Antarctobacter heliothermus: one gene and its partner. The protein of the gene in region 2 interacts with the protein of the main gene of each other region in a pairwise test. Links are inferred from orthologs where the notes say so. Each region holds a gene or a part of one and is shown on either strand. Other genes may lie near its edges.

Region 1 (14,990 bases), 890 kb from region 2 along the record:
CCGGGTTTCGGCATGAGGGGCGCAAGCAACCCCTTTTCGTCACCCCATCGGAGGCATTTCCCATGACCATCACCGTAGGCCATGACAGCGCCAAGACGCGCAAGACACTGGAGGCCGGCGGCAAGACCGTCGCCTATTACTCGATCCCCGCCGCAGAGGCCGCAGGCCTTGGCGACTTCTCCAAACTGCCCGCCGCGCTCAAGGTGGTGCTGGAAAACATGCTGCGCTTCGAGGACGGCAAGACCGTCACCGTCGACGACATCAAGGCATTCTCCGACTGGGCCGCAAACGGCGGCAAAGGCAACCGTGAACTGGCGTACCGCCCGGCCCGCGTGCTGATGCAGGACTTCACCGGCGTTCCCGCCGTGGTCGACCTTGCCGCCATGCGCGACGGCATCAAGGCGCTGGGTGGCGACGCGCAAAAAATCAACCCGCTGAACCCGGTCGATCTGGTCATCGACCACTCTGTCATGATCGACGAATTCGGCAACCCGCGCGCCTTCCAGATGAACGTGGACCGCGAGTATGAGCGCAACATGGAGCGTTACACGTTCCTCAAGTGGGGCCAGAACGCGTTCAACAACTTCCGCGTTGTGCCCCCCGGCACCGGCATCTGCCACCAGGTGAACCTTGAGTACCTCAGCCAAACCGTCTGGACCGATGAGGACCAGAACGGCGAAACCGTGGCCTACCCCGACACGCTGGTCGGCACTGACAGCCACACCACCATGGTCAACGGCGCGGCCGTTCTGGGTTGGGGCGTTGGCGGCATCGAAGCCGAGGCCGCGATGCTGGGTCAGCCGATCTCGATGCTGATCCCCGAGGTTGTCGGCTTCAAGCTGACCGGCAAGATGCTCGAAGGCACCACCGGCACCGACCTTGTGCTGAAGGTTGTCGAGATGCTGCGCGCCCACGGCGTCGTGTCCAAGTTCGTCGAATTCTATGGCGAAGGGCTGGACAGCCTGCCGCTGGCGGACCGCGCCACCATCGCCAACATGGCCCCGGAATACGGCGCCACTTGCGGCTTCTTCCCGATTGACGACGAAACCCTGCGCTATCTGACCAACACCGGCCGCGACAAGGATCGCATCGCGCTGGTCGAGGCTTATGCCAAGGAAAACGGTTTCTGGCGCGGCCCGGATTACGATCCGGTCTACACCAGCACGCTGGAACTGGACATGGGCACCATCGTGCCCGCGATTTCCGGGCCCAAGCGGCCGCAGGACTACATCGCGCTGGACGCCGCCGCGACCGCCTTTGGCGAATACGTCAAGGGCATCCGCTCCGGTGAGGACGCCACTCCCAAGGAAGAAGTCCGCTGGGAAGGTGAAGGCGGCGCGCCCGAGCCGACCGACATTCCGGGCGACGAAGGCCACCATAAGCGCGGCTACGTCAAGACCGACGAGCACGGCTACCAGCTGCATGACGGCTCGATCGTGATCGCCTCGATCACCTCGTGCACCAACACGTCGAACCCCTATGTGATGATCGGCGCCGGTCTGGTTGCCCGCAAGGCAGCGGCCCTTGGCCTGACGCGCAAGCCGTGGGTCAAGACGTCGTTGGCGCCGGGTTCGCAGGTGGTCTCCGCCTATCTTGAGGCGGCGGACCTGCAAAAGGATCTGGACGCGGTTGGTTTCAACCTCGTTGGCTACGGTTGCACCACCTGCATCGGCAACTCCGGCCCGCTGGCCGAGGAAATCTCCAAATGCATCAACGACAATGATCTGATCGGCACCTCGGTCCTGTCCGGCAACCGCAACTTTGAAGGCCGCATTTCGCCTGACGTGCGCGCCAACTATCTGGCTTCGCCGCCGCTGGTCGTGGCGTACGCGCTGGTGGGCGACATGAACGTCGACATCACCAAGGACAGCCTGGGCAAGGATAAGGACGGAAACGACGTCTACCTGAAAGACATCTGGCCGACCACGAAGGAAGTGGCCGATCTGGTGCAGGAAACCGTCACGCGTGAGGCATTCCAGTCCAAATATGCGGACGTCTTCAAAGGCGACGACAAATGGCAGGGCGTCGAGGTTCCTCAACAGGAAACGTATGACTGGCCGTCGACCTCGACCTACATCCAGAACCCGCCGTATTTCCAAGGTATGTCCAAGGAAAAAGGCGAGATCACCAACATCAATGGCGCGCGTGTTCTGGCCCTGCTGGGCGACATGATCACCACCGACCACATCTCTCCGGCCGGATCGTTCAAGGACACCACCCCGGCGGGCAAATACCTGACCGAGCGTCAGGTGCCCCAGCGCGAGTTCAACTCTTACGGCTCGCGTCGCGGCAACCATGAGGTGATGATGCGCGGCACCTTTGCCAACATCCGCATCAAGAACGAGATGCTGGACGGCGTCGAGGGCGGCTATTCCAAAGGCCCGGACGGCAACCAGACCTCGATCTACGACGCGGCCATGGCCTACAAGGACGCTGGCACCCCGCTGGTGATCTTCGGTGGCGAGCAGTACGGCGCGGGTTCTTCGCGCGACTGGGCGGCCAAAGGCACGGCGCTGCTGGGCGTCAAGGCGGTCGTCGCGGAATCGTTTGAGCGTATCCACCGTTCCAACCTAGTCGGCATGGGCGTCATCCCGTTCGAGTTCACCGGCGGCGACACCCGCAAATCGCTTGGCCTGACCGGGGATGAAACGGTGTCGATCTCTGGCCTTGATACCATCCAACCGCTGCAAGAGGTGCCCTGCACCATCACCATGGCGGATGGATCGACCAAGGAGATCACGCTGAAATGCCGGATCGATACCGCCATCGAGGTGGAATACATCGAACACGGCGGCGTGCTGCACTATGTGCTGCGCAATCTGGCCAAGTCGTAAGGTCATCGCGTCAGAGTAACTCTCTGAACTAAAATGGATTATGGGCCGCTGTTCCTTTGGAACAGCGGCCCATTTCGTTTGTCGTCCCCGATTTGATAAACCACTGGTTCCCGGGCGGAACCGCCGCTAACCTCTCGGCCATAACCCTATGCAGCATTTGTCTCAGCCGGAGTTTCCAGATGTCCGAAACCTTTACCCATATCTTTGCCGTCGGCGGCGTCGACGGATCGGGCAACTACCAGTTGCAAGGCCCCAATGCCATATCCTCGACCGTCAGCGACGGGGCGGATGGCGTCAACGACACCTCCACCGCCGTGGGCGACAATGTCACCTGGACGGTGTCCAGCGTTTTGGCCAGCGGCCCCTATGAGCTGATCGGCCTGACCGTTGACGGCGACCCGGTGCTGTTCGACGGGTCCGCCGCCTATGTGGCGTCAAACAACCCGACACTTGGGCCCGGCGTTGTGAATGCCTCCAGCGACCCAAGCTACACCTACTGCTTTGCCGCCGGAACCTTGATCGCGACACCCTCCGGCGACGTCCCTGTCGAGACCCTGACCATCGGGGACACCGTGCTGACCGCTGCGGCCAGACCCGTGCCCGTCAGATGGATTGGCCGCCAGACCCTGCGCAGCCTGTTTGCCGGCCCCAGACAACAGCTTGTCCGTATTTGTGCAGGCGCGCTTGGTGGCGGCCTGCCCTACAGCGACCTGACCGTGACTGCTGATCACGGCATGATCCTTGACGGAGTGGTCGTCAATGCCTCCGCGCTGGTCAACGGCGACAGCATCAACTTTGTGCCGCTGGCCGATCTCCCCGCACAGGTCACCGTCTACCATGTCGAGACAGAGGCGCATGACGTGATCCTCGCCAATGGTGCGCCGTCGGAGACCTTCATCGACTATCGCGACCGCCGCGCCTTTGACAATTTCGAGGAATACCTCGATCTCTACGGCCTCGAGCGGATCATCCCCGAGATGGCGCGCCCTCGGATCTCATCCCGGCGCATGTTGCCGCAGCAGATCCGGAACCGTTTGGAACCTGCCGACGCCTCAATGGCCCCCGACTTGGCCCGCCTTGCCTGACCGGATCAAGACCGCGAATCCGGTGGACTGAATCGAACACGGCGGCGTGTACCTTTACGTTCTGCGCCCTCCGGCGAAAGCATCGTTCGCGGCAGAATGAGCCGGTTGAACACTTGTGAAAAGGGCACTTCGGCGCCCCTTTTTTGGTTGATCGGATGCGCTGTGCCAGACCTGCGTTAAACCAAGTTGCTTGACTTATCGTTAACCTTTGGGCGTGTTGATCGGCATTAATCTATTTCGAGGGACAAGAAATCATGCCGACAACTTTCCATTTTGAGTCGCAAGTCGGCATCGGCCCCAAGAATACTCCAGCCTCTGCCAACCCCATCAATTTTGACGTCGAGATTACTGCACTGATCGACGACGGTTCGATCCTGCCCGGCGACGAGATCACACTGACGCAACTCGACTTTATTCCCCCACCGGAATGGATCTCAGCGGGTCTGACCCCGGTGAACCAAGGCCCGGACCCCGGCGGCTCGGGGGCCGACGTCTACACCGCCTCTGCCTATTATTATGGAACAAAAGATTTTTCTTCGTCCATCGGAAACCAGACCGGGTTCATTTTCGGCGCTGATCCATCCTTTTCTATCGAGTTCGAGTTCCTGATCCTCTTCGACAACAACTTTGACTTCTTCGGCGCAGATGCGATCCTTTTGAACGGAATAGAATTCTGGAACCAGACCAGCACGTCTCTACCCCTACTCATTGAACCTGCCTGTTTTCTGGCTGGAACCACCATCGCCACGCCTGGCGGTTCAAGTGCCGTCGAAGACCTCCGGATCGGACAGCCGATCTTGACCGCTGATGGGCGGGTGGTGCCGGTCAGATGGATCGGTCGGCAGATCATTCACAAGTCGTTCTCAGGCAGCAAGGCGCAGCCAGTGCGCTTGCGCGCCGGAGCCTTGGGCGATGGACTGCCCCACAGCGACCTCACCGTAACCGCCGATCACGGAATGATCCTTGACGGAGTGGTCGTCAATGCCTCCGCGCTGGTCAACGGCGACAGCATCGGTTTTGTGCCTCAGGCGGAATTGCCCGAGCAGTTCACCGTCTACCACGTCGAGACAGAGGCGCATGACGTGATCCTTGCCAATGGCGCGCCCGCAGAGACCTTTATCGACTACCGCGGTCGCCATGCGTTCGACAATTATGCCGAATACCTCGATCTCTACGGCTGTGAGCGTATCATCCCGGAAATGCCGTCGCCCCGGATCAATACCCAACGAATGCTGCCGGACATGATCCGCCAAAAACTGGGAAACGCGGAGGACAAGCAGCTAGGGCACCAGATCGCGCCATACGAGGACCGATTGATCGGCTAGACTGTCCCTGATCCAGACTGACCACCGGCCCATTAACCTTGAGTTTACAAAGTCTGCCGCGCATACTGGAGTATAAGTTTAGTTTAGTACAGAAAGTGACCTTCATGGCCGATTATGTTCTCAGCCCGATCGTTCAATACACCAACTACGGATCGGACGGAAATTTTAACGCAAATTCAACATGGAACGATACCGTCACGGTGTCCGACGGCGCAATTGACGACAATCAATTCACGGATGGCGAAGGCGGCATCCAGATGGTGTTTTCGCCGAATCCCGCGCAAGGTGTCATTTATCAGGGCCAGATTGAATACATGGGGGAATCGTACCCCATATTCGAAAACTTCACAGGCGCAGTCTTTGTGTTGGGCGTCCACCTCCCAGAGGCAACATATGGGACGGTCGCCGATCTTGGGTCAGATACCAGCCCGTTCACCCTGTGCTTTGCCGAAGGCACGCGGATCGCTACGCCAACAGGGGAAAGCGCCGTAGAAGCCCTGGCAATCGGTGACGCCGTCCTGAACGCTGCGGGCAACCCTGTTTCCGTTCGATGGATCGGGCGTCAGACTGTGCAGTCCCGGTTTGCCGGACCGAAGACCGCGATGGTCCGCATCTGCGCCGGTGCCCTTGGCGGCAACCTGCCCTACAGCGACCTGACTGTGACCGCAGATCACGGCATGATCCTTGACGGGCTCGTAATCAATGCATCCGCTCTGGTCGACGGCGACGGCATCGACTTTGTGCCTCTGGCCGAGATGCCCGACAGCTTCACCGTCTATCACATCGAGACAGAGTCGCATGACGTGATCCTCGCCAATGGTGCGCCGTCGGAAACCTTCATCGACTACCGCGGCCGCCGTGCGTTTGACAATTTCGACGAATACCTCGACCTCTACGGTGCCGAGCGGATCATTCCCGAGATGCACCGGCCGAGAATTTCATCGGCACGGCTCTTGCCACAGTCGATCTGCGACAAGCTGAAGATCAGCGCGCCCCTTTTGGATCTTGCCAAGTCCGCATAGGGGCCTCTTAAAACACAGCGAGCAAGCAATCTTTGAAACCACTGCCACTGGCGTTGCAGACACTCCCCCTAAGCGGGTGCCCCCTGACATAACCCATGTCCCGACATTAGTTTTTTTAGCGCACTTGACTGCACGCCAAGCGGGACTGACCGAGATATAGATTGATGTGTGCTTGGATTTTCGCCTATCAACATACAGCGTTCATTTCTTCACGCAAAATAAACGAATAGTTAGAGAGAGAGTAGCATGGGCAGTTTCTCGACAACACACGCCATCACCTACAATAGCGGCTCCTTCGAGGGTCCAGTACACAATTTCGTCGAGACCATCAGCGATGGCGACGCGGACACAACCTTTGAAACCGGCGACACCCATTTCTATGTGGCCGGCGCCCTCACTATGGTCTTTCAGGGCACGGCGGTTGTCGACGGCATCACATGGCCGGTCTTCTCCTATCAAGAGGCTCCGACGTATTTCACAATTTTGATGGATCAGGCACCCGTCACTGTGCCGCCGACCCTATCGTATACTCCCGGTGAAACATTCAATAATGCCTGTTTCGCAGCAGGCACCCTGATCGCCACGCCTGCGGGCGACGTTCCCGTCGAGACCCTGCAAACCGGTGACCAGATCCGCACCGCCGATGGCCGCGACGTCGCCGTGAAATGGTTGGGGCATCTCAGCTACAGACCCTTGTTCTGCTCCGCCAAGCACCTGCCCGTACGCATCCGTGCGGGCGCTTTGGGCGACGGCCTGCCTCTGGCTGATCTGGTGGTGACCGCCGATCATGGCATTATCATCGATGGGCTTGTGGTCAACGCCTCTGCGCTGATCAATGGCACGACCATCGATTTTGTCCCTGTGAAGGAACTTCCTGACAGGCTGACGGTCTATCACGTCGAGACAGACGCGCATGACGTCATCCTCGCCAATGGCGCGCCTGCAGAGACCTTCATCGACTACCGCGACCGTCGTGCCTTTGACAATTTCGGCGAATACCTCGAGCTATGCAGCTGTGAGCGGATCATCCCGGAAATGGACCGCCCGCGCATTTCCAGCGCTCGCCATTTGCCCGATGCGACCAGAGAAAGGTTGGGGATCACAGCGGCGGATCATCTTGCGTCTGCTTCCTGACTGTCAAAGGGTTTCCCTTCCCGTGAGGTGTCCGACTTCGCGCCAGACGACCTGATAAAGGTCACGCTCCTGAAATTCGTGCTCTCCCCAAAGCGTGGTGGTAGAGATCTCAACAGCTGTTGGGAAACGTGACACGATTCACGCTCATCTGGGATGAGCCATCCACTATGCTGCAGAGTGGCTCATCGATAGAACGTCTTGCCTGCACATTTTTTATTTTGCCTTTTTAAATAGCGATCTCGCATTGGCATCAACAATGCGGTCGAGGCCCGAAAGCGCCAATCGGAAATCGAATCCGAACAGCGGGTGGGGCACCTCGCCCAAAGCCACATTTGCGACACAACATTTAACGACCGTTAATCCTTTATTAACACTTTCCTCGCAGATTGGACATGATCCGCCCGCCAAGAACAACTGCACAAAAGGAGACTCTCTAAGGTTGATGTCGTGAAGTTATCAACCTTTTCTGTTTGTTTTCTGCGTGTTGCTTCGTGTTCAAAAGCCCACCGAGACAAGCGAGCAATCAAATCACATTCAGCTCTGAAGAAAACCTTCTTTCGAGCGCACCCATGAATCATGCCTTGCGCTGCGTCTAGTTATTTCGACGCAGGCACCTCCCCAAAGGCATAAACATCAGGAGACTGTATTATATGTCCAGTATCGATCTTTCCGACGTCTATCAGTTCGACGGCGGCCTGCTATCACTTAGCTTGGGCGGTTCGACCACAACGCTGCTTTCCGACCTTAGCGCGCAAAGCCCGGCGGTCGTAGTCGACGCCAACGACTCTTTCGAGCAAACCGACGATGGCGTCACTACGTTTAATGGTGATACAATCGATTACGTTGGCAACGGAACAGCCTCCTTGCTGGGTATTATCGACCCGCAAGACTTCGTTATGTTCAACGCATCGGGTAGCACCTATCTTTGGTTCCCAAATGGCACTCCAGTCGGTGCCGGTGTTTCAATGACGTTCGAATTGGATGACGCTGGTGCCTACGCATATTGCTTTGCCGCAGACACGCTGATCGCTGGCCCAGACGGGGAACGCAAGGTTCAGGACCTGACCATCGGCGACACGATCCTGACTGCAGACGGCAAAGAAACCGCTGTCAAATGGATCGGACGCCAAACGCTGAACAAGATGTTTGGCGAAGCGTCCAAACAGATGGTGCGCATCTCCGCCGGCGCGCTGGGTTCAGGCCTGCCGCACAGCGACCTGACTTTGACCGCCGATCACGGTCTCAGCCTTGATGGGTACTTGGTAAACGCCTCGGCTTTGGTCAATGGGACGACTGTTTCATTCGTCCCGACATCGGAACTCGAGATGCAGTTCACGGTCTACCATATCGAAACCGAGGGCCATCAAGAGATTTTGGCCAACGGCGCGGCTGCCGAAACCTTCATCGACTACGCCGAGCGCAAAAAGTTCGACAACTACGATGAGTTCGTTGAACTGATCGGCGCTGAGCACGTCATTGCGGAAATGGATAAGCCACGCGTATCCGCGCGCCGCATGTTGCCCCCGGAACTGAAGGCACGGCTTGATCTTGACTACGCAGACGTCGAACTAAGTGCGTGTGCCTGATCAAAGTTAATGTCTTTGCCGCTTGAGCAGGACACAGATAGTTGAGAATTTGACGGGCCTTGCCATTCGTTGGCAAGGCCCGTTCGCTTTTCGTAATTCGGGAAAAGAACGGGAAACAGCGACACTTGGTATCCAGTGCCAATCCTCAGAGGCACTCCCCCAGAAGAGACAAATCCCCACTTGGATTCAGGAGCCGATCAAAGTCAGGCAAGAAAGCGCCTGACTTCACTGCAGAGCGGCCCACTTTCGCGCAAATCCTCCTCACCGGCGGTTTTCCTGACCTTCGCGCCCGCAAGTTCCCCCTGTAAATTAATCTCGTGACCCCATGTCTTGGGCATAAGAAAGAACGAGGCAGGACTATGAGAACCCTAACACTTTTGCAGGCTGCGGCCCTGCTGATGCTGGCTGTGATCGGCGCCTATGCCGGGCAGGATTCAGGCGAACACAATTGCGCAGCCCCCGCAGCAACGGTGAAGGTCTGCGAACACTGAACGCGCGCCCAACTTGCGACCTCAGCCGGCGTCAGGCAGCGGCGGCAGGCTGCGCAGGTACAAGATGATGGCCGACAGATCATCGTCGGTCATCCCGGCCAGATAGCCATAGGGCATCGGCGGCGTCATCTGCGCGCCGTCCGGACGCAGCCCCTTGGTGATCATGTCCCGCAGCTCTGCATCGGTGTAGATCGCCAAACCGTCCTCATGCGGGGTCAGGTTGGCCGCCACCGACACCCCCCAAGGTCCATGAAACTCAAACCCGCCTGCCCCCAGCTGGGTGTCCAGCATCGGCCCCCTTTCACCCATCGGGGTATGGCATTCCATGCAATGGGACACAGGTCCGGCAAGGTACGCACCATAGGCGACACTCACCCCCTCTTCCGGCTGCGGCACGCTGTCGATGGGCGGGCCATAGGCGGGTGGCAGCGGGATGGCGTAGGTGCTCTTGCCCGGATCACCATCGACCGCGGGCACCGTGCGCAGATACATCACAACGCTCATCACGTCGTCATCCGACAATCCGCGATACATGGCAAACGGCATCGGCGGTCCGATGATGGACCCGTCCGGGCGCAGTCCTTCGCGGATCGCCTTTGCCAGTTCCACATCCGACCAATCCGCCACAGCGCCCGCAGGTGTGATATTCGGTGCGATCGCGGTAAACGCCGGGTTCTTGTCAACCAGCCGTCCGGCAAGGTTCTGTTCCATCATCGGGCCTTGGGGGCCCAAAGGGGTGTGGCAATTGCCGCAACCTGCCGGTCCTTCGACAAGATAGCGACCGCGTTCCAGGCTGGGGTCGGCATGGGCAAGTGTGCCGCCGACAGCAAGCGCTAGGCTCAGTCCGGCTAATCTGGAAATCATCTTTCCCTCCCTGAAAAAAATTCTTTGTGGAAACCGCTTCGACTCGTACGCAAGGTCGAGAATAGCGCCTCTCAAAGAAGTCTCTCAGGGAAATCTTTTCAGCGTCCCAGCGCCTCGTTCAGCTTGGGCACAAACCGCTGTTGATAGTCAGAGCCAACCAGCGGCCCGACAAACTTGAAAACCACCGTGCCGTCACCATCCAGAATAAAGGTCTCTGGCGGGCCGGTCACGCCCCAGTCAATCGCCGTGCGGCCAGCCGGATCAAACGCCACCGCAGCAAACGGATTGCCGTCATCTGTCAAATACTTGACCGCGTTGCCTGCCTGATCCTTGAAGTTGACGCCGACAATGCGCACCCCGTCCTTTTGCATCTGCAACAGAACAGGATGTTCGGCGCGGCACGGCGGGCACCAGCTGGCCCAGAAATTGACCAGCGTCACCTCTCCTCCGGCCAGCAATTCTGGCGTGATGGGGTCATAGCCGGTCAAGGCAACATCGGTCATCGCGGGCGCCGGTTTGCCCTCGAACATCGAATCGAGACGGTCCTTGCCGTCACGCCCCAACCCCAGAAAGAACATCAACCCGATACCGGCAAAGATCAGCGGCGGCGCAATCATCAGCGGAGATAGTTTAGCCATTTCTCTGACGCTCCTCGATACGTTCCAGATGTGCCCGCACCTTGCGGGCGCGCCGGACACTGGCAACCACCAGCACCAGCAACAGCAGCAGGGACACCCCGTAGGACGCCAGCACCGTGAACGCGTATTTCCCCAGTTCTGGCATCATGCCATCCGCTCCCGTGCCAGTAGCGCGCGCGCCCGGCGGGCGCGAATTTCCGTCTGGGTGCGCAACAACACCAGCGCCACGAACAGCAGGACAAAACCGACGCCAGACACCGCCAGCGGAATGAAATAGACGTTGCTGACCTTTTCGGTGGTGTCCGCGCCGGTCACAGCCCCCGCGCGCAGCACCGATGACCCCTGATGCAGGCCCTGATTCCAGAACTGCACCGCGTACCGGCTGAGCACGGCAAAGACCGATCCCACTAGGCACAGGATCGAGGTCAGGTCGGCGGCGGTATCGTCGTCCTCGATCGCCTCCCACAGCGCCATATAGCCAAGGTAGAACAGGAACAGGATCAGGAACACGGTCAGGCGCGGATCCCATGCCCACCAAGTGCCCCACATCGGCTGCCCCCAGATCGCGCCGGTGACAAGGCCGATCAACGTCATGACAGCGCCAATGGGGGCCGCAGCGCGGGCGGCCAAGGCGCTGACATGGTGGCGGCGCACAATCCAGATCAGAGAGGCAATCAGCATCATCATCCACGCATTGATCGCCATCATGGCGGCAGGCACATGCAGATAGATGATCTTGACCGTGGACCCCTGCCGGAAATCCTCGGGCGTAAAGAAAAAGCCCCAGATCAATCCGACAGCCAGACAAATCGCAGCCGCCGCCGTCACCCAGGGCAACAGCACATCCGCGGTGCGGATGAACTTGACCGGATTGGCGTATTCCCAGATCGACATGGCCTATGGCCTCCCTTTCACGGGGTTACAGCGCAAATATCGCGCGGGCGCAATACGACACTGGTACACTCACCGCAGGTTGATCCGCAGGACAGCCGCGCTGGCAAAGGGCAGCAGGGCCGCGACCCCGAAACTGATACCCGCCAACATCAACAGCGGTGTTTGCACGGCCAGCCCCTCTGCGCCACGCCGCGCAACCTCGGCCCCGAATATCAACGTCGGCACATACAGCGGCAGCACCAGCAGCGACATCAACAGCCCGCCGCGTTTCAGCCCCACAGTCAACGCCGCGCCAAAGGTGCCGATCACCGACAACGCGGGCGTGCCCAACGCCAGACTGACAAACAGCCACAGATAGCCCGGCCCGGCAAGGTTCAGCAGCACGCCCAGCAGCGGCGCCGCCAGCACCAGCGGCAACCCGGTGGTGATCCAGTGGGCCAGCGCCTTGACGGTGACGATCCCCTCCATCGGCAGCGGCGCTGTGGCCAGCAGGTCAAGGCTGCCATCCTCCCAGTCCAGCGCAAAGATCCGGTCCAGCGACAGCAGGCAGGCCAGCAGCGCGCCGATCCACAGCACCCCCGGCGCGATTTGCGTCAGCAGGTCGGTTTGCGGGCCAACGGCAAATGGCACCAGCACGGTAACGATCAGGAAAAAGGCAAGGCCAAGGCCAAAACCGCCGCCCGCCCGCACCGCCAGCCGCAAGTCCCGTGTCAGCAGCGCGATCACAGAAACGCCTCGTCCTGCACGGCAGCGCGCGGTTTGGCGCGATAGGGGGCGACGTCAAACACATCCGCCTCGGGGATGCCAAGGTCGATATGGGTGGCCATCAATGCCGACCCGCCCTGCCCCAGATGCGCACGCACGGCCCCGGCGAATAGCGCGACAGAGTCGGCGTCCAGCGACACGGTCGGCTCATCCAGAACCCAGACGGGCCGCCCGGTGACCATCAACCGCGCCAGCCCCAACCGCCGTTTCTGGCCTGCTGACAGTGTCCCAGCCAGCCGGTCCTGCAACGCCACAAGGTTGAAGGCCGACAGTGCCGCGTCGATGCCGGAACTGCCAAAGACCCGCGCCCAGAAATCAAGGTTCTCCGATACGCTCAACATGGTTTTCAGCCCGTCGACATGGCCGGCATAGGCGATGCGTTCGCCCGCACCACGCACCTCGCCCTGCATGGCAGGCTGCAATCCGGCCACGGTGCGCAACAGCGTGGTCTTGCCCGCGCCATTCGGCCCGCGCAGCACCAGCGCCCGACCGGGCGCCAGTGCAAAGCTGACCCCCTCCAGAACCGGCACACCACCCCGCGCCACCATCAGATTGCTTGCCGTCAATTCCATGGCATTTGGCTTAGCCCAGCCCGCGCCGCCGCAAAAGGGCCAAGCCGCCTCCGCGACGCCATGCCCGCGCCAAAACGACTGTCCGACCGGATCAGACCGGCAGCGCGGCCAGCGCCACCCGCCGCCCCTCGCTCAACAGGACGTTGTAGGTGCGGCAGGCCGAAGGCGAGTTCATCGCGTCCACGCCCAGCCCCGCCTCTTCCAGCTGCGCGCGCAGACCGGCGGGCAGATGCGCCGTTTCGGCCCCCGTGCCGATGAACAGGACATCCACCGTCCCCGCCATGCTCAGCAGCGTCTCGACATCGTCCAACCCGCCCCAATCGGCGCGGCCCCGGTCCCAGACCAGCAGCGGCCCCTCATGGGCCACCCCGCCAACGCGGAAAAAGCCCGGGCCGTAGCCATCTACCGGCACGGCGTTGGTATAGGTGATCTCATTCAGTCGCATGGCCCTCTCCTACCCCCAAACCGGCAAGCCAGACAAGGCCGCCAGCGCGATCAGCACATAGGCCGCCGCGCGATACAGTCTCTCTTGTTCCGGTTGAAACAGATAGCCACCCAGCACGTTGCCCAGTACATTCGGCACCGCCAGAACCAGACCCAGCGCCGCGCCCGACGCTGTGACCCGGCCCATGCCCGTCATGTACCCCACGATGAGGATGTCGAAAAAGACCAGAAACAGCAGGATTGTCGCGCGGATCACCGCCACCGGCAGCGGCCGTGACATGTAGAACAGGATGACGACCGGACCGGGAATACCTGCAACGCCGCCCAGCAGCCCCGCAGCCGCCCCAATGCCCGCGACCATTCCGCGCCGCACCGTTCCGCGATAGCGCAGGCCCAGCAGCAACACCGCCACCATGCCCAGCGACACAAAGCTGACAGCGTAGCGAAACACCTCAGGCTCGACCCGCGTCAACATCCACAGGCCGACAGGCAAGGCCAGCGCACAGCCCGTCAGCAGACGCCACAGATCCGATTTCTCGACCGATCCCCAAGCCTGCCGCAGATTGGGCAGCGGCCCGAAGAGATCCATGATGGTCAGGGCAAGGATGGCCCCAAATGGGCCCAAAATCGGTGCGGCCACGGGCAAAAACACCATGGCCGTACCAAAGCCGGAAAAGCCACGCACCAGACCGCCCAGAAATGCTGCGGCGATCAGCCAGCCCAGCCCCTCCGGGGCCAGGCTGAATAAGTCAGGCATCAATATCGCCGAACTGGTTTCCGGTGGTGTCCACCGGCTTGGACCAGTCGCGCTTGACGCCCAGACGCAACAGGATGGTCGAGGCCACAAAGATCGACGAATAGGTGCCCACGATCACGCCCCAGATCATCGCAAAGACAAAGCCGCGGATCACGTCGCCACCCAGCACAAACAGCGCGATCAGCGCCAACAGCGTGGTGACAGAGGTCATGAACGTCCGGCTGAGCGTCTCGTTGATCGACGGGTTCAGCACGTCTTTCAATGTCAGCGACTTGAACTTGATCAGGTTCTCACGCACCCGGTCAAACACCACCACCGTATCGTTCAGCGAATAGCCCACGATGGTCAGCAAGGCCGCGATGATCGCCAGATCGAACCGGATCTGAAGCTCGGAGAAGATGCCGATGGTCAGCACCACGTCATGCACCAACGCCACCACTGCGCCCACGGCGAACTGCCATTCAAAGCGCAGCCAGACATAGATCAGCACCGCCCCGATGGCCAAGGTCACCGCGATGGCGGCCGTTCGGATCAATTCGCCCGACACCTTGGGCCCCACCGATTCGACCGAGACGAACT
Region 2 (15,181 bases):
TTTCGCTAAGCTGGGCGCGGGTGATGCCCGAGGGGCGCGGTCCGGTCAACGCTGAGGGTCTGGATTTCTACGACCGACTGACCGATGCCATGCTGGACCGCGGGATCAAGCCATGCGCCACGTTGTACCACTGGGAACTGCCTTCGCCTCTGCTGGACATGGGCGGCTGGCGCAACCGCGACATCGCCGAATGGTTCGCCGATTACACAGAGGTCGTCATGTCCCGCATCGGCGACCGGATGTTCTCAGTCGCCCCGATCAATGAGCCCTGGTGCGTCGCTTGGCTCAGCCACTTTGAGGGCCATCACGCCCCCGGCCTGCGCGACATCCGCGCCGCCGCCCGGGCCATGCATCATGTCCTGCTGGCACATGGCCGCGCGATAGAGACGATGCGCGGTCTGGGCATGGGCAACCTTGGTGGTGTCTTCAACTTTGAATGGGCCGACCCGGCGGACGACAGCGCCGAGGCGCGCAAGGCGGCCGACCGCTATGACGCGATCTACAATCGCTGGTTTCTTGGCGGTGTCTTCAAGGGTGAATACCCGGCACTGGCGCTGGAGGGGTTGGAGCCGCACCTGCCCACCGGCTGGCAGGACGATTTCCCCACCATTCAGGCACCGCTGGACTGGTGCGGGCTGAATTACTACACCCGCAAGCTGATTGCGCCCGCCGGTCAGCCCTGGCCCGACTATCGCGACGTCGAAGGCCCACTACCCAAGACCTTTATGGATTGGGAGATCTTTCCCGACGGGCTGTACAATTTTTTGACCCGCACCGCGCGCGAGTATACCGGCGACCTGCCATTATTCGTGACCGAAAACGGCATGGCCTCGCCCGACCTTCTCACCGGGACCAACGTCGATGACCCGGACCGCAGCGCCTATCTGGACGCCCATCTGGACAGCGTCAAACGGGCCATCGCAGAGGGCGTGCCACTGAATGGCTATTTCATCTGGTCGCTGCTGGACAATTACGAATGGGCCTTGGGGTACGAAAAACGCTTTGGGCTGGTCCATGTGGACTTTGACACGCTGGTACGCACGCCCAAGGCATCGTATCACGCGCTCGCCCACGCCCTGAAGTCCTGATCTCCGAAAGGCCGCCGCCATGACTCAAGAACTTTCTGTTGTCGCCGACATCGGCGGCACCAACACGCGAGTCGCCCTTAGCCGCGATGGCAAAATCCTTGAAGACACGATCCAACGGTACCGCAATGCCGAGAACACGGGCATCGGCCCGATCCTTGGCGACTATCTGGGCGCGCAGCAGGTGACGCCCGCATCAGTCTGCGTCGACATGGCCGGCCCGGTCCATGACGGGGTTGGGACGCTGACCAACCTTGACTGGACGGTCGACGCCGCGTCCCTGCGGGCCGAAACCGGCGCGGCGCGGGTCGCGGTCCTGAACGACCTGCAGGCACAGGGATTTGCGGTGGCGCACCTTGGTCATGACAGCCTATCGCCCGTGCTGACCGGTCGCACGGCAGCCAAAGACGCGGTTCGGCTGGTGGTCAATGTCGGCACTGGCTTAAACGCGGTGCCCGTCTACACCCAAGCAGGCCGCACCATGGTCCCCCCGGCAGAGGCAGGCCATATTTCGTTGCTGGCCCGCACCGCCGAAGAGCTGCGCCTGATTGACTGGATCGCAGAGCATCATGGTCAGCCGGGGGTCGAGGACGTGCTGTCGGGACGCGGCCTTGAACGGTTGTATGCTTGGGTTTGCCACGATGAAGGCGTCGGGGTTCCGCTGTCCGCCGCTGAGGTCATGACCGGGTTCGAGACAGGTCAGCCACGCGCGCAGCGCGCCGCGCGCCTGTTTGTCCAGATTCTAGGGCGCTACACCGGCGATCTGGCCCTGACCACCCTGCCCTTTGGCGGAATCTTCCTTGTGGGTGGCGTCGTCCGGCATATTGGGCCGCACCTGCGCACGCTTGGCTTTGCCGGGGCATTTGCCGACAAGGGTCGGTTCAACGCCTACATGACGCAATTCCCTGTGGATCTGGTCACCGACGACTACGCGGCGCTTCGGGGATGTGCCGCGCATCTGGCGGAACTGACGGCGCGGTAAAGCACCGACAGGCCCTTTCCGCTTGCCCGCACCCGGACGGCAGGCGATACCCCTTCGGACCCGACAATCACCGAAAGCCGACCTGATGACCTGCCCTGTTCAGGCGCTCGCATGATCCTGCGCGCCATCTCCCTGATGATCCTTTCAATGGCGCTGCTTGCCGGTACGGATGTGTTTTTCAAACTGGCCACTATGGCTGCGCCCGTCGGGCAGGTTCTGACGCTGGTCGGCCTTGGCGGCACCATCCTGTTCATTGGCCTCGCACAGATCATGCGGGTTCGCCTTTGGACACGCGCGGCATTGCATCCGATGATCCTGCTGCGCAATTTCTTTGAGATCATCGGTGCCATTGGGCTGGTTTTTGGCCTGAAGTATGTGCCGCTGCCCGTCTTTGCGGCAGTCCTTCAGGCCGGACCGCTCATCGTCACGCTGGGGGCAGCACTGTTCCTGAAAGAGCAGGTGGGCTGGCGTCGCTGGATGGCAGTGGCGGTTGGCATTGTCGGAATGCTGATGGTCATTCGCCCGTTCGGCGCGGGTTTCTCGGGGTGGGAGCTGTTTGCGGTCATGGGGATTGCAGGTTTGTCCGCGCGCGATCTGGTCACGCGCCTTTCGCCGCCCGAGGTCCCGGCGCTAGCCATTTCGACCTGGGGATTTGCGGTGACGATGTTGCCCGGGATCGCACTTTGGGTCACGGGGTCGGCCGCCTCCAACTTTGGCGCAGAGGCGATCTGGCCGATCCTCGGGGCCGTGGTGGTGACAACGTCCGGTTACTTGGCGATCACCAAGGCGATGCGGATGGCGCCCGCATCCATCGTGGCCCCCTTTCGCTATACACGGCTGGTGTTCACCGCCGGGCTGGGCGTGGTGATCTTTGGCGACCGCCCCGATTTCTGGACCATCGCCGGATCGGCGCTGATCCTTGCGGCAGGGCTATATACCTTTGTGCGTGAAAGACGACTGGCACGGGCGGGTGCGCTGGCCTGATGCCATGCGGCAGCACCGCCGGGCTGGCAGCAGGCCCGTCGGCATCCAGCCCGCTGCGCTGATAGCGCAACCTTCGCCCACAAAGCGTCGTTAGCGCTATCGGTCACGTTTACTTTCCCTCCGCTGCTGCTAAGAGATGGCCAGGACCTACAGCCCCGAGGGACAAAACCCATGAGCACCATCATCGATATTCACGCGCGCGAGATCCTTGACAGCCGCGGCAACCCCACCGTCGAGGTCGACGTCACGCTTGAGGACGGCTCTGTCGGCCGCGCCGCTGTGCCCTCGGGCGCATCCACCGGCGTGCATGAGGCCGTTGAAAAGCGCGATGGCGACAAGGCCCGCTACAAGGGCAAGGGCGTGCTGGAGGCCGTCGCCGCCGTCAACGGTGAGATCGCCGAGGCGATCCTTGGCTTTGACGCCACCGAACAGGTTGCCATCGACCTTGCCATGATTGAACTCGACGGCACAGAGAACAAGGGCCGTCTGGGGGCCAACGCCATTTTGGGCGTTAGTTTGGCCGTGGCCCATGCCGCCGCGGATTTCACCCAACAACCGTTGTTCCGCTACATCGGCGGCACCTCGGCGCGCACTCTGCCCGTGCCGATGATGAACATCATCAACGGCGGCGAACACGCCGACAACCCGATCGACATTCAGGAATTCATGATCATGCCGGTCGCGGCACAGAACATCCGCGAAGCGGTCCGCATGGGCTCTGAAGTTTTCCACACCCTGAAGGGCGAACTGTCGGCGGCGGGCATGTCCACCGGCCTTGGCGATGAAGGCGGCTTTGCCCCCGAACTGAAATCCACCCGCGACGCGTTGGATTTTATCCTGAAGTCCATCGAAAAGGCTGGCTACAAGCCGGGTGAAGATATCTATCTGGCCCTCGACTGCGCCGCGACCGAATACTTCAAGGACGGCAAGTATGAGATGAAGGGCGAAGGCAAATCGCTCAGCATCGCTGAAAACGTCGACTATCTTGCCGCGCTCTGTGCCGACTACCCGATCATTTCGGTTGAGGACGGCTGTTCCGAGGACGACTGGGAAGGCTGGAAACTGCTGACCGACAAAATTGGCGGCAAAGTGCAACTGGTGGGCGACGACCTGTTCGTGACCAATCCTGCACGCCTTGCCATGGGGATCGAGAAAGGCTGTGCCAACTCGATGCTGGTCAAGGTCAACCAGATCGGCACCCTGACCGAAACGCTGCAAGCGGTGGAAATGGCCCATCGCGCCCGCATGACCAACGTCATGTCCCACCGCTCTGGCGAAACCGAGGATGCGACCATTGCGGACCTCGCCGTTGCCACCAATTGCGGACAGATCAAGACCGGCTCTTTGGCCCGTTCCGACCGGTTGGCAAAGTACAATCAATTGATCCGAATCGAAGAGATGCTGGAAGACACCGCAACCTATGCGGGCAAATCCATCCTACGCTAACTCCTTTTAGTTTCAACACGTTGCAGGAACCGCCCTTATTCTGGGGCGGTTCTATACTTTTGGGTAGACGTTTGGCAATCCAAGTGACGGCCTGCCTGAAAACCCGTAACTTGACGCGTGTATTATGTATCGGTCGGCTTCCTGTGCAGCCGTCGCAAAAGGCTACACCCAAACAAATGGCCCGGACCCTGCCTCACGACAGTTTCGCAACCAGACTTGCCGCTATACGGCGGGCGGAATATGGCGCGTTCGGAGAGACGGTCGTGCGCTATGGCATCATGCTGGTGGCCATCGCGGTTTTGGCTCTGAACATGGAGGGTCACCATGCCCTTGCCTGGGGCGTGCTTTATGCGCTGCTGGAAAGCGGTCTGGCGGTGTTGCTCGTTCGATCCGGGACAGGTCATGCGCAGCTTCGCTACATGGCCGCACTGACGGTCTATGGCTTTTCCGGCCTCTGTTTCATGTCCATGCCGCTCTATCTATTGGCGGCGGATTTCTCGCCCAGTCTGTCCTTTACCGGAGCCGTGGGTCTGGTTGGTCTGGCGCTCTACACGCTACAGCGTCCGTACCGGGAACTTGGGCTGGTCGTCGTCGATTGCTGCATGATCGCTGTTCTGGCGCTTGCCCTTGTGCTGATCCTGATCCCCCGGCTGCAAAGCGGACTTGAGATTTTCACCGTAGGGTTCATGGCATTGGCGGTGCTGGGCTACTACATCGGTTCGCAGATTTCTGGCTGGAAACTCCAGACAGAGTTGCGCGCGGCGCGACAACGGACGGCGGCGGCGGAAAAGGCGCGCACGTTGAGTCAGTTTGTCGGTGGCGTGGCGCATGAATTCAACAACGACCTGACGGTGATCCTTGGCAACCTCGACCTGTTTGAGACGCTGGAAAACCCGGATGACCGCGCCGCAGCGATCCGTGAAAGCCGCACAGCGGCGGCGCGTGCGGCGCAAACCGTGCGACACCTTCTGGCCACCAGCGGACGGACACGGCTGATGCCGTCGGACCTGCCGCTGAACAGCGCCCTGTTTGATCTGGGAGAGGCGCTGACGGATGTTCTGAAATCCGACATGACGGTAGAGGTCGTGCCGCCCGCAGACTCATTGGTGGTGCGGGTGGACAGCTATGCGTTGCGCGCCTCCGTGATGCAACTGGGCCTGAACGCGCAAGAGGCCACATCCGGATCGGGCCAGTTCCGCATTCGCGCGGAACGGCGCGCCACCGCCGGCGATCTTGATCCACCGCCTGACACGTCACCGCCCTATGTCGCACTGATCCTTGAGGATGACGGCCCGGGCGTCAGTGACGAGGCTCTTGCCCTGTTGGCAGAGCCGTTCTACTCGACCAAACCACCAAACGAGGGCCGCGGGCTGGGACTGTCCGCCGTGGCAGGATTCACGCGCCAATCCGGGGGCGGACTGAAACTGGAACACGGCGCGGGCGGTGGACTGCGGGTGGTGCTGTTCCTTGCTGAGGCGCGGGACAACGACATCTAGCGCCTAGCTGTCGGGGTCCTGATAGATACCCTGCGCTTTCAGCGCATCGACCACCTCTTTGGGCATGTAAGTCTCATCGTGTTTCGCCAAGATCTCGGACGCCTCGAACACGCCATCGACATAGCGCCCGGTGCCGACCATGCCCTGATTTTCTTCGAACAGGTCCGGCAGCACGCCAGTATAGATCACCGGCACCGTCGCGCCGCCATCGGTCACGCTAAAGCGGATCTGTTCACCGTCTCCCCGGATCAATGTCCCCTCTTCGACCAATCCGCCAATGCGGAACACCTCTGCCGGTGAAGGCGGCTCTTCCATAACCTGGCTGGGGGAGCGAAAAAAGTTGATCCCGTCCCGCATCGCAGTCGCAATCAAAACCGTCGAAACAGTCAAAGCCACGACCGCCAAAGCAATGATCTGGATTCGGCGTTGTTTCTTGAGGGATTTCATCGCCATGGAGGACCTCTTTCAGTGCGCCGACAAGCTACCGCAGCAATATAGACCCAGCCGCGCGCCTTGGGGAGGGGGCTGCGCAATTTGCCGCGCCCCGGCTTTGCTGGGTCGTCCTTGGATTGCAGACGCCCGGCGGGGTGTTCAGGGGGCATCGCCCCCTGATAGTTTGCGTCACCAGAGCGCAAATCGACCTTCGCGCGCAGCTGGATCAGGGGAAACAGGGCGCCAGCATCAAACCGGCGGTTTCATTCTCACCCAGCATCAGATTGGCGTTCTGCAAGGCTTGGCCAGAGCTGCCCTTGGTCAGGTTGTCCAACGCGGCCACCACCAACGCCCGCCCCGGACGCCGGTCTCCGGCCACGCCGATGTGGCAGAAATTCGATCCCCGCACATGGTGGGTCGAGGGCGTCTCGCCAAACGGCAACACCTGGATGAAAGGCTCATCCGCATAGGCGGTAACCAGCGCCGCGTGAACCGCCTGGGGATCACCACGCAGATAGCCGGTGGCCAGAATGCCACGATTGAACGGGCCAAGGTGCGGGGTAAACTGGATCTGCACCGGACGCCCCGCTAGGGCCGAAAACTCCTGATCGAACTCACCCAGATGGCGGTGGGTGCTGCCGACCGCATAGGCGTTGGTGCCCTCGCTCAATTCCGCGTGCAGCAGGTTTTCCTTGAGCGACCGCCCTGCCCCGCTAACCCCGCATTGCAGGTCAAGGATGATCTCGTCCAGATCAATCACCCCACCGCTGATCAAAGGACGCAGGATATACTGCCCCGTCGCCGCGTTGCATCCGGTCCCGGCCACCAGCCGAGCCGCGCGGATGTCGTCCCGGTAGAACTCGGTCAAGCCATAGACCGCCTCTTTCTGGGTCTCGACCGCCGCATGCGGGTTGCCGTACCATTTTTCGTAGTCCGCCGGGTCGCGTAGCCGGAAATCCGCCGAAAGATCGACGATCTTCACCGTTTTCGGCAGTTGCGAGATCACCTCTTGGCTGGTCTTGTGTGGGAGGGCGCAAAAACACAGGTCGATTTGCGAAAAGTCGATCTGCTCCCACGTCACCAAATCGGGCAGATCTAGGTGTCGCAGATGGGGAAAGACCTGTGCAAGGCTCTGCCCCGCCTTGGAGTTGGCGGCCAAGGCCTTGATTTCAAATGACGGATGGGTGGCAATCAGCCGGATCAGCTCGGCCCCGGTATAGCCGGAGGCGCCGATGATGGCGATGGAATGGGTCATGGGATCACCTGCAAGGGATGGCGCGCGGAGCACCGCGGGCGCGGTTATTGATGGCAAAGCAAGAGCGGCCGCCCGTCACCGGGCAGCGGATGGATCATCGTCGCAGGCGCAAGGCGGGATACGCGAACATGAACAGGCTCCTTTGCCCTTGATATAGCGGGCCAGTTTGTTGCGATCAATGCGGAATACATACGGGCTTTTGCTTGATCGCCGGGTTCGTCCTCGCCAATATGCCGCCATGGCAAAGGTGGCAGACGACAAACCCGTTCCCCTCTTACGGCTCTTCTGGCGGATGGGCGGCTGGATAACGCTTATCTTTCTCGCGTTTCTTGGTTTTTTGACGCTGTTCAGCACCTTTTCGCTGAACCTTGCGCACCGCTTTGACACCGAGGGACGGGAGGCAGAGGCATTGGTTCTGGACAAGTACCAGACCGTCACCACCGACAGCGATGGCGACCGCGAAGTCACCTACTACTTTGTGCTGCAATTCGAAACCAACCGGAACCTGCCGGTAGAGCTGAACCGATCTGTTGGTTCTGGCATCTATCACAAGACAGCCATCAACACGCGCATTCCCATCTGGTATCTGGAAAGCGAACCCGACCGGATCGAGGTCAGCCGCGGCGAAAACCGGACAGCTTCGGTGATTACACAGTGGATCGCGCTGGTCTTTGGCATCGCGGCACTGGTGGCGATGTGGTTTCCGGCCCGCAAGGCGGTCGCCGCGGTGCGCGCGCGGCGCTATGGCGCGCGGGAGACTGCAACTGTCACCGGAACCAAGGCGACCAATTACCGTGTCAACAACCGCTACCGATATCGCCTGACATGGGAAGAGCACAGCGGGCGGTCCGGCGAAAGCCTTGCCTACAAGGAAGAACAGCTGAACGGCTTTCGGGCGGGGGACAAGATCACCGTCTACCAGGGCATCAAACGCGCCTGGTGGTCCGGTGACGTGGGTGAACGCCCCGGGGCGCGGGGCTGAACGGGGTGACGTGGTTGCAATCGCTGTTTGCGGGCGACACCCGCAGTATCACCGGCGCGCTACTTTTGCTGGCGATCACCTCTCTGGTGGGTGTTCTGGGTTGGCTGAGCAAGATCGTCCTGCAAACCATGGCGGATTGGCGGCAAAGACGGCGCGACAATGACGATCGGCAAGAGCATCTTGAAGAGGTTCTGGTCGACATCCTGATCCATGCCGATTTTGACGACCGCAGCGTGGCGGGCATCATCGACACACGCCGCATCACCGCCCTCAAGGACCAGATCGATTCCGGTCCTTCGGACTATCGCCCCTTTGTGCCGCCAGAGGCCCCCGACCCCACATTTGCCGACTATCGCGGCGTGCGGCGGCGGCTGGAGATCGAACTGATGGTGGCCTGCGACAGGTTTTTTGACAATTCGCAGCTATTTCACGGCTACTACGCCCACCTTGCCACGGCAGAGTTTGCAGCCCTTAGTTCAGAGCGCAAGAAGCAGGCGCTGGATACGTTGGTGGCCTTGGGTGAGAAAGTGCAGGCCGACTACCAACGCCTGTCACAGGCGATGGAAACCGCACCAGAGGCGCAACCGATCTACAGCAAGGTCGTGAGTGCGTTGCCGCCACGGCAAGACATTTGGCCCAATGCCTAGGCGGACATCGGGTCAGACGATCGGGGGAAGTGGTCCGTTCATAGACATGGTCTGATCTCCTTCGTCCTTGAATATAGGCCAATCGCCCGCAAAAATCAATCCGGGCCGAACCAGATCAGGCGGCGTCAAAGCTGATCTTATGGCGCAAGAATTGCGTTGCGTGCTGCGACACCTTCAGCGGATTTCCGGTGGTCAAAAAGCCGCTTTCGCCGCCACTGCCCAACATGCCGGGATGCCGTACAAGGTAGTCTGCCAGCGCATCGGCCACCAGATTGGCCTGCGAATAGACCGTCACCTGCGGCCCCAGCGCGTCCTGAAAGATTTCCTGCATCAGCGGATAATGCGTACAGCCAAGGATGGCCGCCTCTGGCTCTGGCATCTTGCGTTTCAGCGCGTCCACATGGCTGCGTACCAACGCCTCAGCGAGGATCATGTCGCCCTCTTCGATGGCATCCACCAAACCGCCACAGGCCTGCGCCTCGACGTCGACGCCGATGGCGCGAAAGGCCAGTTCACGTTGAAAGGCGCGGCTGCGCACCGTGGCAGGCGTCGCAAACAGCGCCACATGTTTGACGGCCACCTCTCGCGGGGGGCTGTTGTCGCCCCACTGCCGTTCGGTCAGGGCCTCGATCAATGGCACAAACACGCCCAGCACACGCTTGTCCTGCGGGATCCAGCTTTCCTGCATCCGCCGCAGCGCCGCCGCACTTGCGGTGTTGCAGGCAAGGATCACGAGGTCACAGCCCGCACCCCACAGCCGTTCCACCGCTGCACAGGTCAGGTTGTAGACATCATCCGCATCCCGCACCCCATAAGGTGCATGTTTGTTGTCGCCGAAATAGACAAACGGCACGTCCGGCAAACGTTTCGACACCGCGTCGAGAACCGTCAGCCCGCCAAGACCACTGTCAAAGATACCCACTGCCATCTGCGCCCCGCTCAAACCCTGTGGCGCGTCTGTCAGTGGCGCGCCTTCAGCTTGTCCCTGTGCCTCTCTTCGAACTCGAACCCGTAGTCGTAAGACGTCAGGGGAGTCGGAGACAGCTCATACGTCGCTTTGCGCAGGAAATCCATCATCGCCCGCGCGTCTTTTGCGCGCGCGTCGATGTCCGCACGCGGGATCGGCGCGCCGATGCTGACCCGGACCGGCGTATCGACCCGTTTGCGGAATTCCTTGATCAACAGGCCCATGCGCAGCGTGGTGTGCAGATGACTGGCCAGCTGAAACAGCCGCGAGGTGTGCCCGTCAAAGTAGATCGGCACCACTGTCGCATTGGACTTGGCGATCAGCCGGGCGGTAAAGGTCCGCCAGCCCGGATCCATCGGCTTGCCAAAGGGGCGTTCAGCCGTGGCGACGGTGCCGCCGGGAAAGATACCGATGCATCCGCCCTCGCCCAGATAGCTCATCGCCTCTTTACGCGTAGCGATGTTCTGCTGCATCGCCTCTTTGGACTCATCGAAATTGACCGGCAGGATGATCTTGTTCAGTTCTTCGGCCTTGCGGAACACACTATTGGCCAAGATGCGGAAATCGCCCCGAACAACCGACAGAATGTGCCCCATGATCAATCCATCCAGGATGCCGTAGGGATGGTTGGCAATCACGATCAGCGGGCCGTCCTTGGGGATGTTATCCAGCGATCCGCCGATCACATCCAGACCCAGACCGTAACGCTCGACGATCACTTCCCAGAAATCGCGGCCTCTGGCCACTTCTTCTTCATAGCCCTTGGCACGCTTGATCAGGCCGAAACGCCCAGTGGCGTTTTCCATCAGCCTGATCATGGCGCGGCCGCCGCGAGTGCTGGCCGAATAGCTGTATGAGATGTCACGGGCAATATGACGCCGATTGGGCATCTGCATTGAATCCTTCCTGGAACTTTCGAGCATTTTACTGCGGTTCGCCCGTTCTGACCAGATTTTGTGACGTCTTCATGAAGCTTTCGTGACCGGGATCGCCGCGCCCCCTACTCGGCGGCCTCTTTGAGGGGCGAACCACCCTGACGCAGAACAGAAAGCAACTCTTCGCGCCGTTTGGCGGCCTTGGCCTCATTAGCGGCCTTGACCGGACCAAAACCACGAATTTGCAACGGCAGTTCGGCCAGCGCCAGCAGCGCCTCCATCGTCTCGGGGCGCGCCTTGGGCAGCCATTCCGCCATGTCAGCCTCATACTGGGCGATCAGCGCGCGCTCCATCCGGCGTTCCTCTGTCCGGCCAAACGGGTCGAACGGCGTACCTCGCAACCCTTTCATCCGAGCCAGCAAGCGGAACCAGCGCAACATGCCCTCGCCAAAGCGTTTCTTCACCGGGCGGCCGTCGCTACCGGTCTTTGACAGGATCGGTGGCGCAAGGTGAAACGACATCTCGAAATCACCGTCAAAGGTCTGTGCCGCCTTGTCGCGAGTGTCCAGCAACAGGCGCGCCACCTCATATTCGTCCTTGTAGGCCAACAGCTTGTGATAGCTTTTGGCCACCGCCTCTTTCAGCGACGGGTCCGTGATCCCGTCCACCATCTTGCGATAACGTTTGGCCAGCCCCTTGCCCTGATAAGCAATCAGGTGTTCGGCGCGATAGGCAATCCGCTCTTCCACGGTCTTGGGCAACGATACGACATTGGGCGTCAGTAGCGTTTGGGCGTCAGCAGGATGGGTCACCGCCCAGCGACCGATCTCGAACGCGCGCTTGTTGCGGTCCACCGCCGCGCCGTTCAGGTCGACGGCCTGCAGGATCGCCAGATGCGACAGCGGGATCAGCCCCTGCTGCCAGGCCGCGCCAAGGATCATCATGTTCGAAAAGATTGAATCCCCCAGCGTCACCCGCGCCAGATCCGAGGCATCGAAGAAGGCCACCCGGCCCTGCAACCGCGCCTCCAGCGCGAGGCGCAACTGGTCGGTCGGCAAGGTAAATTCGGTATTGCGTGTAAAGTCGCCGGTGATGATCTCATGGCTGTTGACCACCCCGCCGGTGCGGCCCGTACTGGTCAGACCCAAAGTCTTGGACCCGGCAGAGACCACCAGATCACCGCCGATCAGCGCGTGCGCCTCACCGGTTGCCACACGAACGGCCGAAATGTCTTCGGGCTGTTCGGCCAGTCGCAGGTGGATGTGAACAGCGCCTCCCTTTTGCGCAAGGCCCGCCATTTCCATCATACCGGCGCCTTTGCCGTCAATCTGCGCCGCTTGCGCCAGAACCGCGCCGATGGTCACGACGCCGGTGCCGCCAACGCCGGTGATGACGATGTTATGGGTGCCGTCAATCGTGGGCAACTGCGGCATCGGCAGGTCCGGCAATTCCAGCGCCGTGGTCGGGGACTTTTTCACCTGCGCGCCCTTCAGCGTGACGAAGGACGGGCAAAAGCCCTTGAGGCAAGAGAAATCCTTGTTGCAGGCGCTTTGATCGATGGCACGCTTGCGGCCCAGTTCGGTCTCTTCGGGTACGATAGCGACACAGTTCGACTGCACCCCGCAATCGCCGCAACCTTCGCAGACATCGGTATTGATAAAGACGCGTTGATCAGGGTCCGGGAATGTCCCGCGCTTGCGGCGGCGGCGTTTTTCAGCGGCGCAGGTCTGGACATAGATGATGGCAGACACGCCCTCTTTCTCCGACATCTCACGCTGGATGCGGTCCATCTCGGCCCGCTCGACCAGCGGCACACCGGCAGGGAATGCCGCTTTGTCCACATCCTCTTTTTCATCGTAGACAACGGTCATGTGCTGCACACCCATCGCCTTGACCTCGGCCGCGATACGTTGCGGGGTCAGGCCGCCCTCATTCGGCTGGCCACCGGTCATGGCAACGGCGTCGTTGAACAGGATCTTGTAGGTGATGTTGGTGCCTGCGGCGAGCGCGGCGCGGATCGCCTGCACACCTGAGTGGTTGTAGGTGCCGTCGCCAAGATTCTGGAACACATGGCGCCGCTTGGAAAACGGTGCCTCACCGATCCAGTTTGCGCCTTCGGCCCCCATATGGGTAAAGCCGGTGGTCTCGCGGTCCATCCACTGCACCATGTAGTGACAGCCGATCCCGGCATAGGCGCGGCTGCCCTCTGGCACCTTGGTGGACGAGTTGTGCGGGCACCCGGCGCAGAAGTACGGCAGGCGTGCCGCGATCTCTGGCAGGTTGTCGGCGCGCGCAGCCTCGGCGATCTGGGTCAGCCCGGCCTTGATGCGGTCGGTGCCGCGCCCTTCCTCGATCAGGATATCGCCCAGCTTTTGCGCAATCCATGTGGGATCCAGCGCGCCGCGTGTCGGGAACAGTTCCTCGCGATGCAGACCGCCTGCCCCGCCTTTGTACCAGCCGTAGACGCGGCGATGGTTGTCGTCGAACAGCGCCTCCTTGACCTGAATCTCGATCAGCTTACGCTTTTCCTCGACGATGACGATCAGATCCAGCCCTTCGGCCCAGTCGTGAAAGCCCCGCATATCCAGTGGAAAGGTCTGACCGATCTTGTAGGTGGTGATGCCCAACCGCCCTGCCTCTCCCTCATCGACACCCAGCAGCGCCAACGCGTGTTGCAGATCCAGCCAGTTCTTCCCCGCCGCCACAAAGCCGATTTTGGCACCGGGTTTACCCCACACGCGCTTGTCCATCTTGTTGGCGTGGCTGAACGCCTCTGCCGCAAAGCGTTTGTAGTCGATCATCCGCGTCTCTTGCGCGTGGGGCGTATCACCCAGGCGGATGTTCAGGCCGCCCTCAGGCATGTCAAACTCTGGCGTCACCAGTTGCACGCGGTCCGGACGACCATCCACAACGGCGGTCGCCTCGATCGTGTCCTTCATGGTTTTCAGGCCAACCCAAAGACCGGAAAACCGCGACAACGCGTAGCCGTAAATGCCGTAGTCCAGGATTTCCTGCACCCCTGCAGGAGAGACCACCGGCATATAGGCATCCACGAGCGCCCATTCGGACTGGTGCAGCACTGTCGAGGATTCGCCAGTATGGTCGTCCCCCATCGCCATCAGCACGCCGCCATGGGGCGAGGTGCCCGCCATGTTGGCGTGGCGCATGGCATCACCCGAACGGTCGACCCCCGGGCCCTTGCCGTACCACAGGCCAAAAACGCCGTCGAATTTACCCTCACCGCGCAGTTCCGCCTGCTGGCTGCCCCAGATCGCGGTGGCGGCCAGATCCTCGTTCAGGCCCTCCTGAAAGGTGACGTCAGAGCTGCGCAACAGCTTTTCCGCGCGGCGCATCTGCAGGTCGACCGCCCCCAGCGGAGATCCCCGGTAGCCGGTGACATAGCCCGCCGTGTTCAACCCTGCCGCCCGGTCCCGCGCCTTTTGCGACAACATCAAACGCACAAGCGCCTGCGTGCCGTTCAAGAGCACCGTCGGCTTTTCCAGATCGAAACGATCGCTCAGGGAAATCTGATGCTGGCTCATGGCGCGCCTCCCAACGCTAATATAGATGCAGTTGCGTGCAAATATAGGTCACAATTACTGACCTGAACAGACAATTCTTTGCAGAATTGACACATCTGCCCCATAAGGCCCTTAACAAAAATAAATTGCCGTATACTGAGCTCTCGAGGAAACGACCAAAGCATCATGGACTGGGACAAGCTAAGAATATTTCACGCGGTTGCCGACGCAGGCAGCCTGACGCATGCCGGCGACTCGCTACACCTGTCGCAGTCGGCGGTGTCGCGGCAGATTCGTGCGCTTGAGGAATCCCTCAATACCACGCTTTTCCATCGTCATGCACGCGGTCTGATTCTGACGGAACAGGGCGAACTGCTGTTCGACGCGACCTCCTCGATGATCAAACGAATCGACGCCGCAACAGCTCGCATCCGCGACAGCGAAGAAGAGGTGTTTGGCGAACTGCGCGTGACCACCACGCACGGCTTTGGCGCACTTTGGCTGGCGCC

What was found.
Region 1: the proteins of ccmE (region 2) and ccmC interact in binary tests that used the Escherichia coli proteins (3 or more experiments, as listed by UniProt). The link is inferred for Antarctobacter heliothermus from one-to-one orthologs.

What each region holds. Positions count from the first base shown.
Region 1 is NZ_CP022540.1:3,833,382-3,848,371, forward strand. The notes cover bases 9,999-12,795. They hold ccmC (heme ABC transporter permease CcmC), read right to left. Parts: upstream 11,874-12,795; coding sequence 11,124-11,873; downstream 9,999-11,123. Other genes in these bases: ANTHELSMS3_RS18180 (c-type cytochrome), read right to left, coding at 9,999-10,341; ANTHELSMS3_RS18185 (DsbE family thiol:disulfide interchange protein), read right to left, coding at 10,440-10,979; ccmD (heme exporter protein CcmD), read right to left, coding at 10,972-11,127; ccmB (heme exporter protein CcmB), read right to left, coding at 11,943-12,599; ccmA (heme ABC exporter ATP-binding protein CcmA), read right to left, coding at 12,596-12,795. In the rest of the region: aconitate hydratase AcnA, read left to right, coding at 63-2,834; ANTHELSMS3_RS18155 (Hint domain-containing protein), read left to right, coding at 3,014-3,919; ANTHELSMS3_RS18160 (Hint domain-containing protein), read left to right, coding at 4,174-5,244; ANTHELSMS3_RS18165 (Hint domain-containing protein), read left to right, coding at 5,349-6,266; ANTHELSMS3_RS18170 (Hint domain-containing protein), read left to right, coding at 6,513-7,400; ANTHELSMS3_RS18175 (Hint domain-containing protein), read left to right, coding at 8,051-8,986; ANTHELSMS3_RS26380 (hypothetical protein), read left to right, coding at 9,346-9,477; more of ANTHELSMS3_RS18180, read right to left, coding at 9,499-9,998; more of ccmA, read right to left, coding at 12,796-13,210; ANTHELSMS3_RS18210 (Mth938-like domain-containing protein), read right to left, coding at 13,302-13,655; ANTHELSMS3_RS18215 (sulfite exporter TauE/SafE family protein), read right to left, coding at 13,665-14,411; protein translocase subunit SecF, read right to left, coding at 14,404-14,990. UniProt on the Escherichia coli protein: Required for the export of heme to the periplasm for the biogenesis of c-type cytochromes.
Region 2 is NZ_CP022540.1:2,950,041-2,965,221, reverse strand. Bases 4,719-7,706 are described here. They hold ccmE (cytochrome c maturation protein CcmE), read right to left. Parts: upstream 6,441-7,706; coding sequence 5,997-6,440; downstream 4,719-5,996. Other genes in these bases: argC (N-acetyl-gamma-glutamyl-phosphate reductase), read right to left, coding at 6,652-7,680; ANTHELSMS3_RS14120 (sensor histidine kinase), read left to right, coding at 4,719-5,993. Also shown: ANTHELSMS3_RS14140 (GH1 family beta-glucosidase), read left to right, coding at 1-1,088; ANTHELSMS3_RS14135 (glucokinase), read left to right, coding at 1,108-2,067; ANTHELSMS3_RS14130 (DMT family transporter), read left to right, coding at 2,179-3,051; eno (phosphopyruvate hydratase), read left to right, coding at 3,223-4,497; more of ANTHELSMS3_RS14120, read left to right, coding at 4,674-4,718; ANTHELSMS3_RS14105 (DUF3592 domain-containing protein), read left to right, coding at 7,919-8,662; ANTHELSMS3_RS14100 (hypothetical protein), read left to right, coding at 8,677-9,309; murI (glutamate racemase), read right to left, coding at 9,425-10,237; ANTHELSMS3_RS14090 (lysophospholipid acyltransferase family protein), read right to left, coding at 10,270-11,166; ANTHELSMS3_RS14085 (indolepyruvate ferredoxin oxidoreductase family protein), read right to left, coding at 11,277-14,693; ANTHELSMS3_RS14080 (LysR family transcriptional regulator), read left to right, coding at 14,859-15,181. UniProt on the Escherichia coli protein: Heme chaperone required for the biogenesis of c-type cytochromes. Transiently binds heme delivered by CcmC and transfers the heme to apo-cytochromes in a process facilitated by CcmF and CcmH.